Regions from separate parts of the Oceanobacter sp. ABM4_470 genome, predicted to be linked through region 2. Evidence: predicted binding sites of a transcription regulator. Region 2 holds the regulator's gene; the other holds the start of a gene.
What was found. Region 2 encodes PhoB, which activates phosphate uptake and scavenging genes when phosphate is short. Its sites were predicted from a motif close to TGTCATANNNNTGTCANA; they were not measured.

Region 1: ACXADJ_RS18955 (bifunctional metallophosphatase/5'-nucleotidase) is a predicted target of PhoB. The motif match lies at 5,699-5,716, and genes of this name have one in related genera.

The regions. Positions count from the first base shown of each region.
Region 1 is NZ_JBSWTR010000002.1:506,281-513,883, reverse strand. Features, by position in the region: gene ACXADJ_RS18990 (helix-turn-helix domain-containing protein) at 1-441, shown strand, start outside; gene ACXADJ_RS18985 (NUDIX domain-containing protein) at 469-1,026, opposite strand; gene rrtA (rhombosortase) at 1,096-1,722, opposite strand; gene ACXADJ_RS18975 (M6 family metalloprotease domain-containing protein) at 1,751-3,613, opposite strand; gene ACXADJ_RS18970 (glutaredoxin family protein) at 3,905-4,261, opposite strand; gene ACXADJ_RS18965 (disulfide bond formation protein B) at 4,497-4,622, opposite strand; gene lepB (signal peptidase I) at 4,746-5,528, opposite strand; gene ACXADJ_RS18955 (bifunctional metallophosphatase/5'-nucleotidase) at 5,792-7,603, shown strand, end outside.
Region 2 is NZ_JBSWTR010000001.1:3,345,045-3,352,647, reverse strand. Features, by position in the region: gene ACXADJ_RS14775 (DUF3392 domain-containing protein) at 1-55, shown strand, start outside; gene ACXADJ_RS14770 (hypothetical protein) at 464-586, opposite strand; gene trmH (tRNA (guanosine(18)-2'-O)-methyltransferase TrmH) at 891-1,592, opposite strand; gene cysZ (sulfate transporter CysZ) at 1,663-2,385, shown strand; gene ACXADJ_RS14755 (response regulator) at 2,432-3,316, shown strand; gene phoR (phosphate regulon sensor histidine kinase PhoR) at 3,297-4,616, opposite strand; gene phoB (phosphate regulon transcriptional regulator PhoB) at 4,623-5,321, opposite strand; gene ubiA (4-hydroxybenzoate octaprenyltransferase) at 5,468-6,355, opposite strand; gene ACXADJ_RS14735 (chorismate--pyruvate lyase family protein) at 6,406-6,981, opposite strand; gene ACXADJ_RS14730 (HU family DNA-binding protein) at 7,364-7,603, shown strand, end outside.

The DNA.
Region 1 (7,603 bases), on a different contig from region 2:
AACCCCAACATTACCCAAATGATGAAACGGGAAGTTGAGCTACAGCATCGTAAGCTGGTGCGTGCCGGTTCTTTGTCGGATCACATCAGCAAAGCGCTGAGCAATGGCCAGCTACCGCTTTCCTCCACCCAGCAAACCATTGCCGACCATTTCAATATCAGCACCCGCACCCTAAACCGCCACTTGCAGCGCGACGATACCTCGCTGAAACAGCTGGTGACACAGGCGCGGCTGGAGCAAGCCAAGCAGCAGTTGATGACGACTTCGGCGTCGATTGATGATATCGCGGTGCGGTTAGGCCTGTCTGGCCGACGGGCACTGGATCGGATTTTTCAGAAGAGCCTGGGTATCAGCCCGGCGCAATTCCGTTCTGACACCTATCGCCCGAGTCTGGGCGGTCAGCACGTTGATGACAACTCACTCAAGAAAACCGCTAACTAGGGATCTCTGACATAGAAGTCCAGAAAATCAGGCGAGTCCCAACAAGCGGGCTCGTTGAATCACCGCCACACTGACCAGATCGGTGATGCGACCGTCCAGCGTCATGGCCAATACCTCATCAAATGGCAAGCGTTGAATGGCCAGCTCTTCGGTATCGTCGAACTCGGTGTCGCCCTGCTCTAACCCTTCGGCCAGAAATCCCCAGGCTTGCTCGTCGGTAATGCAATTACTGACATGGTAGTGACCCAGCGCCTGCCAACGAGACGCCGACAAGCCCGTTTCTTCCCGCAACTCCCGTCGCGCAGCCTCTAACGGCTGTTCATCCTTGAGACAACCACCCATCGGCAGCTCCCAACTGTATTCGTCCAGAGGAAAACGGTGCTGGCCCACCAGCCAGGTATCGCCATTATCGGCCAGCGGCAAGACGGCTACGGCACCGCCTTTGAAGGACACCGTGCCATAGATACCGGTTTTGCCGGTCGGCGCGGTGACGTCGTGATGATCGACCTTGATCCACGGATTTTCATACACCGTGTGTTGTTGCTGAATGGTCCACGGACCGCGGCGGTGATTCTTGCTACTCATGTTTCTGGGCTCATGCTGCTGTTCTCGTGCTACTCTCCCGCTGCGGGCTCGTCAATTGGCGCTACTGAGTCAGTGCTCGTGAGCGTCACGTCCCGAAGGGTGGAAAAACTGCAGCCAGCCTGACACAAGCAGCAACGCAGTGCCACCCGCCAAAATCCCCAGCAAATGCGCCCGGGCTTCCACCCGACCGCCAATCAGCTCTGCCATCGCCATGTCGTTGTACCAGTCGGTTTGTTCCCACAACACCTTGGCAACCAACACCGCTGCAAAGCCAATGGCAAATCGACGACTGTAATAAACCGACCAAAACGGCATCACCAGCAACACGCCATGCAAGGCACCGGAGAAACCGGAGTAACGCTGTAGCTCGTCCGCGAACCACCACAGGCCGGTTCCAACCCATAAGCTGCACCACACCACCAACAGCAACACCCGCCAGAACGCAGCAGACGCTCCCAAAAGCCAGGCTGCCAGCAACCAGCCGCCGACATTACCAAACACATGAAACCAGGACAGATGCACCAGATTGGCCGTCAGCAGCCGCCAGTACTCTCCCTCTTGAATGTCGCTGCGATGAAACTCCAACCATTGGGCCGAAGCCGGTTCCAGCCACACCAGCACTAGCAGTAAAAAACTGAACAGCAGCCAGGGCAGGTACGTGCGTGCCCCTCCATGCGATGGAATGTGGACGCTCATTAACAATAATCCTTGGGGGATAAAGGTATCAGCGCTGCACTCTAGAACGACGCTTACCCAGCAGCAAGCCGAGGCTTATTAAGATCAGTAAATAGCCGGAACCGCCGCCAGAAGAACCGCTATCTGACGAGCCCGAAGAACCCGAATCTATTGGCTCTTCCTCGTTCTCAGGCATGGCTGCCAGTTCCGGGTCGATGCGATAGAGCCCCTTGATGTTGGCGTCCATACCGCTTTCAAAACGCACATATTGGGTTTTGTACCAGGTATGGCCAGAGGGTTCGGTTGAGAGGTCGATACCGATGGAGCCACTGGAGCCGTTGTGAACCAGTCGAATGGCAATCATATCGGTGAATTGGGAAGCAGCGATGGCACCAAACGACACCCGGTTCCAGCCCACTTCGAGCTCAACCGTGCGCGTAGCGCGAGTGACGTAGTTGGGTTGACCGGCGAGGCGTGAGTCCAGCCGAACGGTCATGGTGCCCGCGCCAGTGGCGTAGATATCCGCCCCTTCAAAGGTGGCCAGTTGGCTCAGGCTGGTAACTGGAAATTCAACGATCAAGTCGACTTCACTGGACGGGTTCCAGCTGGCGTCCCCGGTAGTCTGGTCGTAGCCCACCGAGCGGCCATTGCCCTCGGTAAAGCGTTCCAACCGCAAAGCGGTTGAGTCATCGGTCGACTGCCCGGATACCACGGCCAGCAACTCACTGCCGCTGATGTCGTAAATGCTTTGGTCGGCAATCAGCTCGTCATCGCCGTATTCCACCGAATCGACAATAAAGGATACCCCGTTGCTGCTTTGATTGGTGGTGGCCGACAACCGCTGCAAGCGGTCATTCACCCGGGTCACCAGCACACTGCTTTGCGGCAGCGACTCGTCGTAGCCGGTTTGGGTGCGATACTCGAGTAACACCCGTTCGCCATGCTGATATTCGTCCACCGGAATTTCCAATGCCACCGCTTCAGAGGAAGCACTGTCGACCTGCCACTCGGTAACACCCGTTTCAACCTGATCCGTTTGCAGGAAACCGGAGCGGTCCTTCGACCAGGCCATCATGTTGGACGGCGAATCACCCGCATCGGTAAGGCCATTCCAGCCGCCCAGACTCATCAAGCCCCAACGGTCGACGCCACTGGCCGTACCGGTGCTGGTGTACAAATCTGGCAGGCCCAACAGCAAGTGACCCAGCTCGTGGCAAATCACACCAATGGTGGCCAGATGCTGTTCGTGACGCTCGCCAAACATGACGTAGCCATTTAAAAGTACGTCGTCCAGATACAAGGCGCCGAAACTGGTTTGGTGAGCCCACACCCGGGGCCGGGTGGTCGCAGAACCCAAATAGGCATTTTCGTAGCCCGCGACAATAAAGACGATGCCCAGCTCAGCCGCCACCACAAAACCATCGCCATTGCTGTCGAAATCCGACATATCCAACAGCCCCTGGTCGTGAACCGCCATCAGCGCGTCCGTCGCCAGGCTGGCACTGCTGCCGCCGCCAACGTAAAAGCCAAAATCCGGGTGCTCGTAGTCGAGGCTGACATCAATCACCGGCTGGTCGGGCAATGCAGGTTCCATCTGCATGCTGCCGTAAGAGTTTTCACGGTAATAACTGGCAACGCTGCCGCTGCTGCCGAAGAAGCGCTCTTCAAGCTGCTGCTGGCTGTAGTTGGCCTGGATATCGGTAAAGCTGACGCGGATCACCAGCAGCTTTTGCACGGTGCTGGTGCCACTGGTTGACATGATCGACGACAATCGTGCCTGAGACGCCGTCACCGCTGCCTGACGTTGTTGCTCAACAACAGTTTCGGTACTGACTGACATGGCAGTGTCGGCAGACGACGCTTGATGAAGCAGCGCCTCTGGAGCGATGTCACCGCCAACAGCAGCAGGCAAGGTTGCCTGCGCCAGAGAACCGAACAGCGTAAGAAAGGACGCAATGGAAAAACAAAAGAATAAACGGAGAGAACGCACCAAGCGCATGGCAATAGCCTGTGAAAAGGGGGAACTCTCACAAGTCTAGTTTGCTAACAAGGGTTACGCTGGCAGTTGCAACAACACACTACGAACCTGACCAACCGTTCACCAGAAGTTACAGATGGTAACGGATAAATCTATCAAGTGTACTAGGCCCCCCTAGAGCCCTGCCCCAAAAACGAACGGGCGTTAGCTTAGGGCAGAAAAACGTCAGAAACGCTGGTTCAGAAAATCGACAATGGCTTGTGGGCTGTACAGCCATTCGGAGTCGGCCTGGCCGTCGATACGCAGGCATGGCACACGAGGCGCACCGCCGCCACAAATCAATTCGTTACGGTAGGCATCAACGCGCTCAACGTCTTTTTCCACCACCCGAAGTCCAAGCTTCTGGCAATGTCGACGTACCTGAATAGAGGCAGGACAGTGACGGGAAAAGTACAAATGCATACGTCTGGATTCGCGATCCAGCGTCGACTGGACGTGCGGCGCACGCACGACTGGCTTTACCGGAACTACGCGGTCTGCCCAATCGAATGCCATACCTTTCAGTTGACGAGCCAAATTCATAACTCAACGCCCTACCACGGAAAAACGGCCGCATTGTAGACCTGCTATTGCAAACGTCCACCCCTCGAAAGATGAAAAAATTACAACATTGCTTACGAAAAAGTGGATACATCTCAAGCACAGTGAAATTCACTAACCAAAATCACGAACCAGAAGAATTTACTTACAAAAGCACGGCGAAACGGACGTTTCGTGGTTTTAGGCATCCAATGGACGATCAAAAGATCATCAGAATTCAGGCAGAAAGGTTCAGATAGGCCACGGAGGCCAGTGCCACCAGCATCAGAATGGTCATTCCCCAGCGGGAATAGATACAAACTCTACACGGTTTTTTGGTCGACATGACGGTTCCTTGTGCCAACGAGAAAAATACGGCTACAACTCATCATAGCCAATCTTCATAGCCAATCATTGACGATTGCAGCATTTGACGGAGCCGGTAATGGCTCCGTCAAAGTGGACACTATTTCGATGAAATAAACGATCAATTAATCCAGGTATTACGATCAAACGATGGAATATCGGTGAAGTTTTCCCAGTGCATCCAGATCGCTACCGCTTTACCGACGATGTTTTCTTCCGGCACAAAGCCCCACACACGGCTATCGGCACTGTTTCCGCGATTATCGCCCATCATGAAGTAGTGGCCTTCAGGCACATCCCACTCCCCTTGCGGCCCAGTCATAACCATCATCTGGCCATTGCTGCTGGCTTCCGGGCTAACCATCCACTGGATTTTAGCGCTGTGCTCACCGAGTTTTTCCTCAGCATAGAAGTTCAGAGGGCGGTAAACCGGCTCGCCACCCAATGGCGTGGTCTCAATCTTCTTACCGTTAACGCTCAGCTGGCCATCGTGGAATTCAATATGGTCACCCGGCAGGCCGATCACCCGTTTGATGAAATAACGTGGATCTTCCGGCGGGAAGAACACCATCACGTCACCGCGCTCAGGTTCACCCACCGGGATCAGGGTAGTGCCCCAAACTGGCAGGCGCAGACCGTAGTCAAACTTGCTGACCAGAATAAAGTCGCCCTTGATCAATCCCGGCTCCATCGACGCCGACGGAATCTGAAACGGTTCGGCAATAAAGGAGCGCAGCACAAACACAATGGCCAGTACCGGGAAAAAGGATTTGCTCTGTTCAATCAGAAATGGCTCTTCAGCCTCCTGCTCGCGACGCTTGGCAAAGTAGAGCTTGTCAGCCAGCGCAACCAGGCCAGTGACAAAGGTGGCGATCATCAGGATCAGGGGAAAATCGATATTCATAAACGACAGCAGTCCGAGCCTACAGAAAAAGGGAACGGGCATTCTAGCGACAGTGACACACGCTGGCGACACCCGAACCGGTCAGACCCGTGCCAGAGCACAGAATTCCGGGCAGCTACGCAGGTTGGCCTTGAAGCACAGGTAAAGAACGCAAACAGATCGTCAATTATTGTCATCGATTGGTCACTGTTTATTAACTACACAGTCATTTACGCCGCATAGCGTGGGACACCTTTTAAAGCCCTGTAGATAGAGGAAGTCCAATGAAAGCGTTCAAAATGTCCGCTCTCTCGCTGGCGGTATTGCTGGCAGCCTGTGGTAGCGATGGCGATGACGGCAGCACCGGCACTAATGGAAGCAACGGTCTCAATGCACTGACCAGTACCGAAACCCTGGCCACTGGCAGCACCTGTACCAATGGCGGTATCACCATTCATACCGGCATCGATACCAACGCCGATGGCGTATTGGCCAGCAGCGAAATCACTGCCAGCGAAACCCTCTGCAACGGCACCAGCGACCTGTTTGAACTGCAATTGCTGCACTTTGCCGATGTTGACGGCGGCCGCGACATCGTCGGCAACGTCAAATACTTCTCGGCATTGGTCGACACTTTCCGAGGCGAATACGACAACACTGTGCTGCTGAGCTCTGGTGACAACTGGATTCCCGGCCCGGACTACAGCGTTGCAGCCGACCTCTCCGAACAGCTGGGCAATGCCGCTGCCGGTCGTGCTCACGTTGCCTTCCTGAACGAACTGGGCGTGCAGGCATCGGCCTTTGGTAACCACGAATTTGACCTCGGCACCGCCGAAGTGGCCGGTTTGCTGGCGGCTGACGGCGATTGGCAAGGTGCTCAGTTCCCGTACCTGTCTTCCAACCTGGATTTCAGTGCATCCGACCTGAGTACTCTGATTGGCGAAGACGGCACCCCGGCAGCCGATCTGGCGGGCAAGGTCGCAGCGTCTACCGTGATCCGCGTGGGTGGCGAAGTCATTGGTGTGGTTGGTGCGACTACGCCAACACTGGCAACCATTTCCTCCCCGGATGGCATCACCATCACGCCGGAAGACCACACCGACTACACCGCCCTGGCGGCCATTATCCAGCAGCAAGTCGATGCTCTGACTGACGAAGGCATCAATAAGGTGGTGTTGCTGGCCCATATGCAGCAAATCGCCATCGAAAAAACGCTGGCTCCACTGCTGAGCGGCGTCGACATCATTGTGGCTGGCGGTTCCAACACCATTCTGGCCGATAGCAATGACCGTCTGCGTGACGGCGACAGCGCTGCCGACAGCTACCCGCTGGCGTTCACCAGCAGTAGCAATGAGCCGGTTCTGGTGGTGAACACCGACGGTGACTACACCTACCTGGGTCGTCTGGTGGTGAACTTTGACGAAGACGGCGTGATCGTTGAAGAACTGCTCAACGACAGCATCAACGGTGCCTACGCGGCTGACGAACAAGGCCTGCTGGAAAATGCCATTGCCGACGCCGACATGATCGACGGCGTAGTGACCTTGTCAGATGCCCTGCAAGCCGCACTGATTGACCGCGTTGGTACCGTGTTTGGCAAAACCGACGTTTACCTGAACGGCGAGCGTGGCTCCGTGCGTACCGAAGAAACCAACCTCGGTAACCTGACCGCTGAAGCCAACCTGGTGTATGCGCAGGCAACCGACGCTTCGGTAGCGATTTCCCTCAAGAACGGTGGTGGTATTCGCGCGGCCATTGGCAGCTGCAGCTACCCGGCCGGTTCCACCAATCCGGAAGACCTGACCTGTTCAGCTCCTGCCGGTGTTGAAGGCGTCAACGAAGCCGGTGATATTTCACAGCTGGATATCGAAACCTCACTGCGCTTCAACAACAGCCTGGCGCTGATTACCGTGACGGGCGAACAACTGAAAGAGATCGTTGAACACGCCGTTGCCGGTTGGGCCGAGGGTTCTACCCCGGGTTCCTTCGGTCAGGTTGCTGGTATTCGCTACAGCTTCGACCCGACTATGGACGCTGACTCCCGCATCGTTAATCTGGTGGTACTGGACAGCAATGGCGCTGAAGCCGATGGCGAT
Region 2 (7,603 bases):
GGTGGCGTTTACAGCGCTGGGGTTAATGGCCGAGCGATTCCATCGCAAAAGCTGAGCCGGGCATAACGTTTGGTGCTACATCACAAGACAACACGGCCAAACACCACGGCAAGTGCGCGCGAGCGTAGATTGGTTTCACTTGATGTATTGAGCGTGCGTGTTTTGGGGCGTAAAAAAGAAGAGTAAGGCGTGCCTGAACGCCGAGTGTCAGGTGTTAAATGGGCGGCAGTACATCCTGTACCGGCCGCCACAGCACCCTGGAACTTTCCATGATTCCACGTTCATCCTTGCCACAATCCATCGTGTTGGTCATCCCTGCGCGAATCCATCGCTGATTGTCCCTTTACCGTCCTGGTAAGCATCCTGGCCAATCTTCCCTGCGCAAATCCTTGCGATGCCATCCCAGCATAATCATCCGTGTTCCATAACCTCATCCCGAGGCGTCCTGCTGTCCGTGCCCGATTCATCCTGAATCGTTGAGGTCGTCCAGACCTTGTCCTGCTTTCCATGCCGATTCATCCTGAATCGTCGAGGTCATCCAGACCTTGTCCTGCAAACACTCCGTGTTGAGATCCGTCTCACTCATCCTGAGTAATGTCGTCCGTTACAACCAGATCAACGTCCTGCTGTCTGGTGATCGTCCTGATCAAGTGCTGCCTGCGGATAGAAATGTAGCAAAGGAAGAACTTTCGTTATGTGAACCAAACCCGACAATTGGGAATCCAAGGCTTGGGTGATTTATAAAAAACCTTTAAAAACAAAGGCTTGGATATTTCTTCGTTGGATTTTGTGGATAGTCTGGAGGGAGGAATTCGGTATGTCGCACGAGCTTGTGCGATATATCGCACAAGCTTTATGGGCAATGTCGCTACAACAGAAAATGGCGGTAATCAGCGGCTGTGCGCCTGTTCATTGATCAGTTGTGAAAATGCCTGTGGATCGGCGATTTCGCCGTCTTCACGCAGTGCCGGATACGGCAATTTGTACTTGTGACACAGTTTGGTGGCCGAAGGCTGGCACCATTCAAACAGCAGCTGCTCGAAACGCTCGTCGCTCATGCGGCGCTGGTCGAACATGCCGGCGGCTTCCCGCTGACGGCTGGCTTCATGAAGGATAATAGCCGCTGCGACGGAAACGTTAAACGACTGTACCATACCGTACATCGGAATGATCAGGTGTTCGTCGGCCAGTTCGGCGGCGGTATCGCTGACGCCTTCCTTTTCGGTGCCCATAAGCAGCGCCGTTGGCTGGGTGAAATCGTAGTCGCGGAAGTCGGTCGCACGGTCGGTCAGGTGCGCAGCGCACACGCGGAAGCCCTGTTGCTGCAAGCCGGTGATGGCACTTTCGATGTTGTCGTGGGTGTTGACCGTTACCCAGCTGCCGGAGCCTGCTGCGGTGGCGTTGCTCATGCGGAAATCACCACTGCCACGGCTTGGCCACACCACGTGAAGGTCCTGTACTGCGAAGGCATCGCAGGTACGGGCAATGGCCGCCTGGTTGTGGGACTTGTAGACTTCGTCGGTAATCACGGTGAGGTCGGGTTGCCGACGATTGAGGGTGGATACCACTCGGTCAAGACGATCAGGCGTCATGGTGGGTGTGTCTCTTGCGCAATGGGGCGCGCATTGTATAAAAACTGTCAATTTGTTGCACGGACTGGAAATGAAAGACAACCTCGTAAGTGGGGCAGGGTATCTGCTGAAAGGCTTTGCGCTGCTGAATGAACCGGGCATTCGCCGTTATGTATGGCTGCCTATTCTGATGAACCTGGTGATTCTGACCGCCGGGGTGTATTGGGCGGTGGGTTATGTCACCGGCATGGACTGGCTGCACGAAGGCTGGTGGGCCTGGCTGGCGTGGTTGATTGTGCCGGTTGCGGTGTTGCTGTCGGTGATGGTGTCGGGCTACTTCTTTTCGGCCATTTTGTTGCTGCTGGCGAGCCCGTTTTACGGCTTGCTGGCGGGCAAGATTGAAGAGCGTTACGGCATTGTCGCGCCGGAGGAGAGTCTGGCCAGCCTGATTCCCCGTACGCTTGGCCGCGAACTGGTGAAAATGGCCTATTACATGCCGCGCTATCTGCTGCTGTTTGTGATTCCCTTGTTGCTGCCGTTGCTGATTCCGGTGATGCCGTTTGTCTGGTTTGCCTTTGGTAGCTGGGTGATGTCGTTGCAATACAGTGACTACACCCTCGATAACCATCAGAAAGATTTCCGCAGCAGCCGCAAGATTGTTGCCGAGACGCGTTGGACGGCCTATGGCTTTGGTGCATCGGTATCCTTGCTGATGGCTGTGCCGGTACTCAATTGTCTGGTGCCACCGGCGGCGGTCATTGGTGCCACCATGTGGCAGATGGAGCGCGAGCAGCGTCAACCTCGTCTACGCTGAGGAATCAGGCAGGGGGACCTGCGTTTTCTGGTGCGGAGCACAAGGCATGGCCGAGTTAACCTTTCTGTTGGTAGATGATGCGGCGTTTATTCGCGATCTGGTGAAAAAAGCCGTCAAGCAAACCTACCCGAATTGCCAGTTGGTGGAAGCCATTAATGGCAAGAAAGCGGTGGCCATGCTCAATAGCCACAAGGTGGATGTGGTGCTGTGCGACTGGGAGATGCCTGAAATGTCGGGGCTGGAAGTGCTGCAATGGATGCGTTCGCAAAGCCAGCACGAAAAAACGCCGTTTATGATGATCACCAGCCGGGGCGACAAGGATCATGTGGTCAAGGCGGTGGAAGCGGGGGTGTCGGATTACATCGGCAAGCCATTTACCCGCGATGCTTTCGTCGACAAGCTGACCCGGATGGTGTTTCGGCACCTGAAAGTACGGCCGGTGAAAACCTCTGAACAGAAGGTTGCCGGGGACATGGGCGGTGCGTCGGTCTTGATGGGCGGTAGTGCCAGCCCGGCTAAACCTTCAGCGCCTGCCAAGGCTCAGCCTGCTGCCGGGTCGCCGCTGCTGGCCGGACAACCGGCTGCGGCGGCAGAGAAAAAGCCCAAGGGTGGTGGCAAGGCGATGGGACTTGCAGTGGTGCGGTTTGCGTCCGGTGGCGAAGCCAAGCTGGTGATCAAGGACATGAACCTGATTGAGCTGCTGGGGGTCTTCAAGCGCAGCGGTGAGGTGCCGGGGTTGTTGGAACAGGTGGTGATTGATATCACCGATGACCAGCAAGAGGTGATTGCACGGATTAACGGCTTTGTGCGGATGTTGCAAGCACAGGAGCCGCATCCGGATGCCGAAACCATTCAGATCCGCATCCGGATTGTCGATGACGACCCCGAAAAAATGGACGCCCTGTCGCGCTTTATTGCTCGTTGTCGCTAGTCGCGTCAGCGACGCCGTCGGTCATACGCTTCAGCGGGAACACACAGCTGAAGGTACTGCCTTTGCCTTCCTCACTTTCGATCTTCAGCTCGCCCTGGTGGTGCAGCAGCACGTGTTTGACGATGGCCAGTCCAAGACCGGTACCGCCGGTTTCAATGCTACGGCTGGGGTCGGCGCGGTAAAAACGTTCGGTCAGGCGCGGCACGTGGTGTGCGGCAATGCCAATACCGTTGTCTTTTACGCTCATACAGCCGCCATGTCGGGTTTGGCGCCATTCAATGTTGATGGAGCCACCGTCCGGGGTGTATTTCACCGCGTTGAACACCAGATTTGAGAAGGCACTGCGAATCTCGTTGTAGTTGCCGGTCAAGCGCTGCTTGTCGGCATGCACCAGATTGACCTGATGGCGACCATTGCTGAGCGCTCGGGCATCGGTTTCGATCGATTGCAGCATGGCTTCGACGTCGATGCTTTGTTCATCCTTGGCCTGGCTGGTTTCCAGCTGCGACAGCATCAGCAAATCCTTGATCAGGTTGCCCATACGGTGACTCTGGCTGTTCATCTGTTGCAGCATGCGGGCCCAGCGCGGAGGCAGCATGTCGGCGCCCATTTGCATGGTTTCGACATAGCCGGAAATCACCGTCAGTGGGGTGCGCAGTTCGTGGCTGACGTTGGCAACGAAGTCCTTGCGCATTTGTTCCAGCTGTTTCAGGCGGGTGATGTCGTGTACCAGAATCAAGCGGTCACGGCGGCCAAACAGGGTGATGTTGAACTGCAACGACAGTTGCGGGTTTACCGGCGATTTGATCACCAGCGGTTCGCGGTAGTCGGCTTGTTCAAAGTAGGATTTGAATTCCGGCGTACGGATCAGGTTGGTGATCGGCTGGCCGAGGTCGACCGGATGGCGCAAGCCCAGATAGCCTTCAGCGGCCTGATTCCAGAATTCCAGCGCCCCGGTGGAGTCGACCATCATCACGGCGTCTTTTAAGGCCGCCGTAGAGTCCTGAATACGGTTGATCACGCCTTGCAGTTGCTGCTGGTTTTTAATGCTGCGTTGCTGCAAACGCTGGGTCTGGGTAAAGACGGAGCCCCAGATCCCGAGGGTTCGGGGCAATAAGGAGCTTTGTCCATCTTCAAGCCATTGGTTAAGGCGGTAGAGCTGTAACCAGTGCCAGCCAATATAGCCAGCCAGTACGGCGCAAATGCCGATGAAGGGGTTGTCGAGGTAGTAACCCAGCGCCACGCCCATTACCAACAGGTAAAACACGCGACGCAACTCCCTGCGCCAAATTGGATTCATTGAATATCAGGCAACTTTTGTAGAGAAACGATAGCCGGTGCCACGAACGGTTTGAATCATATGTTCATGGGCTTCACCCAGCGCCTTGCGCAGTCGACGAATATGAACATCCACGGTGCGCTCTTCGACGTAAACGTTACCGCCCCAGACCTGATCAAGCAACTGTGCACGTGAATAGGCACGTTCCTGGTGGGTCATAAAGAATTGCAACAGGCGGTATTCGGTCGGGCCGATGTCGAGCGGCTTGTCGAACGAGGTCACGCGGTGGCAAACCGGGTCCAGCAGCAGGCCGCTGACTTCAATCGGTTCTTCGATACCCTGTGGGGTTGAACGGCGAAGTACGGCTTTCAGGCGCGCAACCAGTTCACGAGGGGAGAAAGGTTTGGTGATGTAATCGTCGGCACCGGCTTCCAGCCCCTGAACCTTGTTGTCTTCCTCGCCTTTGGCGGTCAGCATGATGATCGGCAACTCGGCGGTGCGATCTTCACGCTTCAGACGACGGGCAAATTCTACTCCGCTGGTGCCAGGCAGCATCCAGTCGAGCAGAATCAGGTCGGGTTTGCGGTCGATAATTTGTGCATGGGCTTCCTGAGCGTTAGCCGCTTCCATGCATTCGTAACCGGCCATTTCAAGGGCCACGGCGATCATTTCACGAATCGGTGCTTCATCGTCTACGATCAAGACGCTTTTGCCAGCTTTAGTCATAGGTTGCTCGTCACAAAATTGTCACACAATATTAATAGGCGGCTTGTATTACACTGGCCTTGTGTTACAGCGGTGTGACATTGTCAGCGACTCGTCAAAAGCCGGTCGACAGCGCCATTCGCGGGCGGCCTGGCCAAAGCCCGGGCTTAGCGCAGGGCATAGCCCGCAATCAATCCTGCCAACATCATCACGCCATACCAATGCGCCAGTCGAAACTGACGGAAACAGCCCATGCGATCGCGGCTGCGGATGTTGATGATTTGCCAGGCCATGAAGCCGCCAGCGGCCAGCCAGCAAAGCCAGTAGCTCCAGTGTAGTTGCAGTTGGCTGCCAACGGAAAACAGGCATAAGTGCGCCACGGCGTAGAGGGTGGCGATAATCGTCACATCCATGTCGCCAAACAGGATGGCGGTGCTTTTAACGCCAATCTTCAAGTCGTCATCACGGTCGACCATGGCATAGATGGTGTCGTAGCCCACCGTCCAGCTCAGTTTGGCAATAAAGATTAACCAGCAGATGGTGGTCAGTTGATTGGCTTCGGCGGCAAACGCCATCGGAATCGCCCACGAAAATGCCGCTCCCAGAAACACCTGTGGCAGGTAGGTGTGACGTTTCATAAACGGATACAGGGCCGCCAGCGCCACGCCACCAAATGACAGCCAGATGGTCAGGCTGTTGGTGAACAACACCAGTACAAACGACGTCAGACAGAGTACAGCAAAGCCGATCAGCGCCTGTTTTTCAGTCAGTCGGCCCTGGGTCAGTGGCCGGTCTTTGGTGCGTTTGACGTGGCGGTCTATTTCACGGTCGGCGTAGTCGTTGATCACACAGCCGGCGGAGCGCATCAGGAACACGCCCAGCGTGAAAATAATCAGGTTGGCCAGCGTTGGCACCCCTTCAGCGGCAATCCACAAGGCCCAAAAGGTAGGCCACAGCAGCAGATAGGAGCCCACCGGTTTGTCGAACCGTGTGATCTGAACCCATTGGTGCCAGTCTGGCCAGACTCGATCGAGGGTTTGGGTCAACGGCTTCATATCGGGGTCCTTACTGTGGTGCGGGTCGAAATCGGGTTGGCGCGCGGCCTTCAGGGCTGGCCGCTGAGCAGGTTACTGGCAAATGCCTCGCTGACCAACAGTTTGCTGGTGCCAATGTGAAACACCGAACGGCGGCACCAGGGGCTGGTGATCAGGTCTTGCAGGCGGCCGCTGGCGCTTTTGTGCTTCGGCAGGCAGCAAAACCGCATCGGCTGGCGTTGCAGCTGTGGATGGCGAAACAGGAAGCTGCCCAGTGAGCGGTTACCCAGACGGCGTACCGGGTTGCCCAATTGGCGCAAATAGCGCATCGGAATAACGGTACGTGCCTCAACCTGCAAGTCGTCATCAAGCAGCAACAGCACCTCCCGAATCCACACAGGGGCTCTGGTGGGTAAGCCCAGGTCGCGGCTTTCGATCGGACTGGCACGTCCCTGACGCTCGCTGACGAGTGTGACGCTGAACTGGCGTTGATCCATTCGGGACAGTCTCAAGGTCAGTGATCCGGTGTCGGTCAGCCAGCGCCGCTGGGATGCCGGTAATGGCAGCGCGGCGCTGCGGTGCAGGCCGCTCCACGGCGGAGCGGGTGTGAAAAAGGGGCGCGCTTGGCAGGCAATCGGGGAAATCATGGCGGCGGAGCATGCGCCAAATCACAAATACTGGCAAGAGTCGGGCTTTCTTCCATTGATTTTCGCCGATTTCGACAGTAGCTTAGGCGGCCGGTCCCAGTAACCATGCGGCTCAGGCTACAATTTGGGCAATGCTGGCTTGAAACGGCAATTTGTTTTATTCAGCCGCTGGGCGAGGATATGGTGTAGCCCTGTTGACCCGGTCAGCGTCATCGACCGGCTTTTGCCACGGGTTGATCGGTTTTGTCGGGATCAGATCCGACGGCATTTACGAGCTTTTGTGATTTCTACAGAACCTTGTGGACGGTCGGGGCTCACAGGTGTGCCTTTATTTTTAAAATCGGGTTGGTATAACCCGTATCTTTCATAGAGAGGATATTTCATGCGTAAACCAGAATTGGCAGCGGCCATTGCAGAGAAAACTGACCTGAGCAAGGAAAAAGCGTCTGAAGTGATCACTGTGATCACTGACCGCATCGCTCAGGCTCTGGCTGAAGGCGACAACGTAAGCCTGATCGGTTTCGGTACTTTCGAAGTACGTAACCGCGCTGAGCGTCAGGGTAAAAACCCACAGACTGGTGCTGCTATCACCATTCCTGCTGCCAAAGTACCTGCTTTCAAG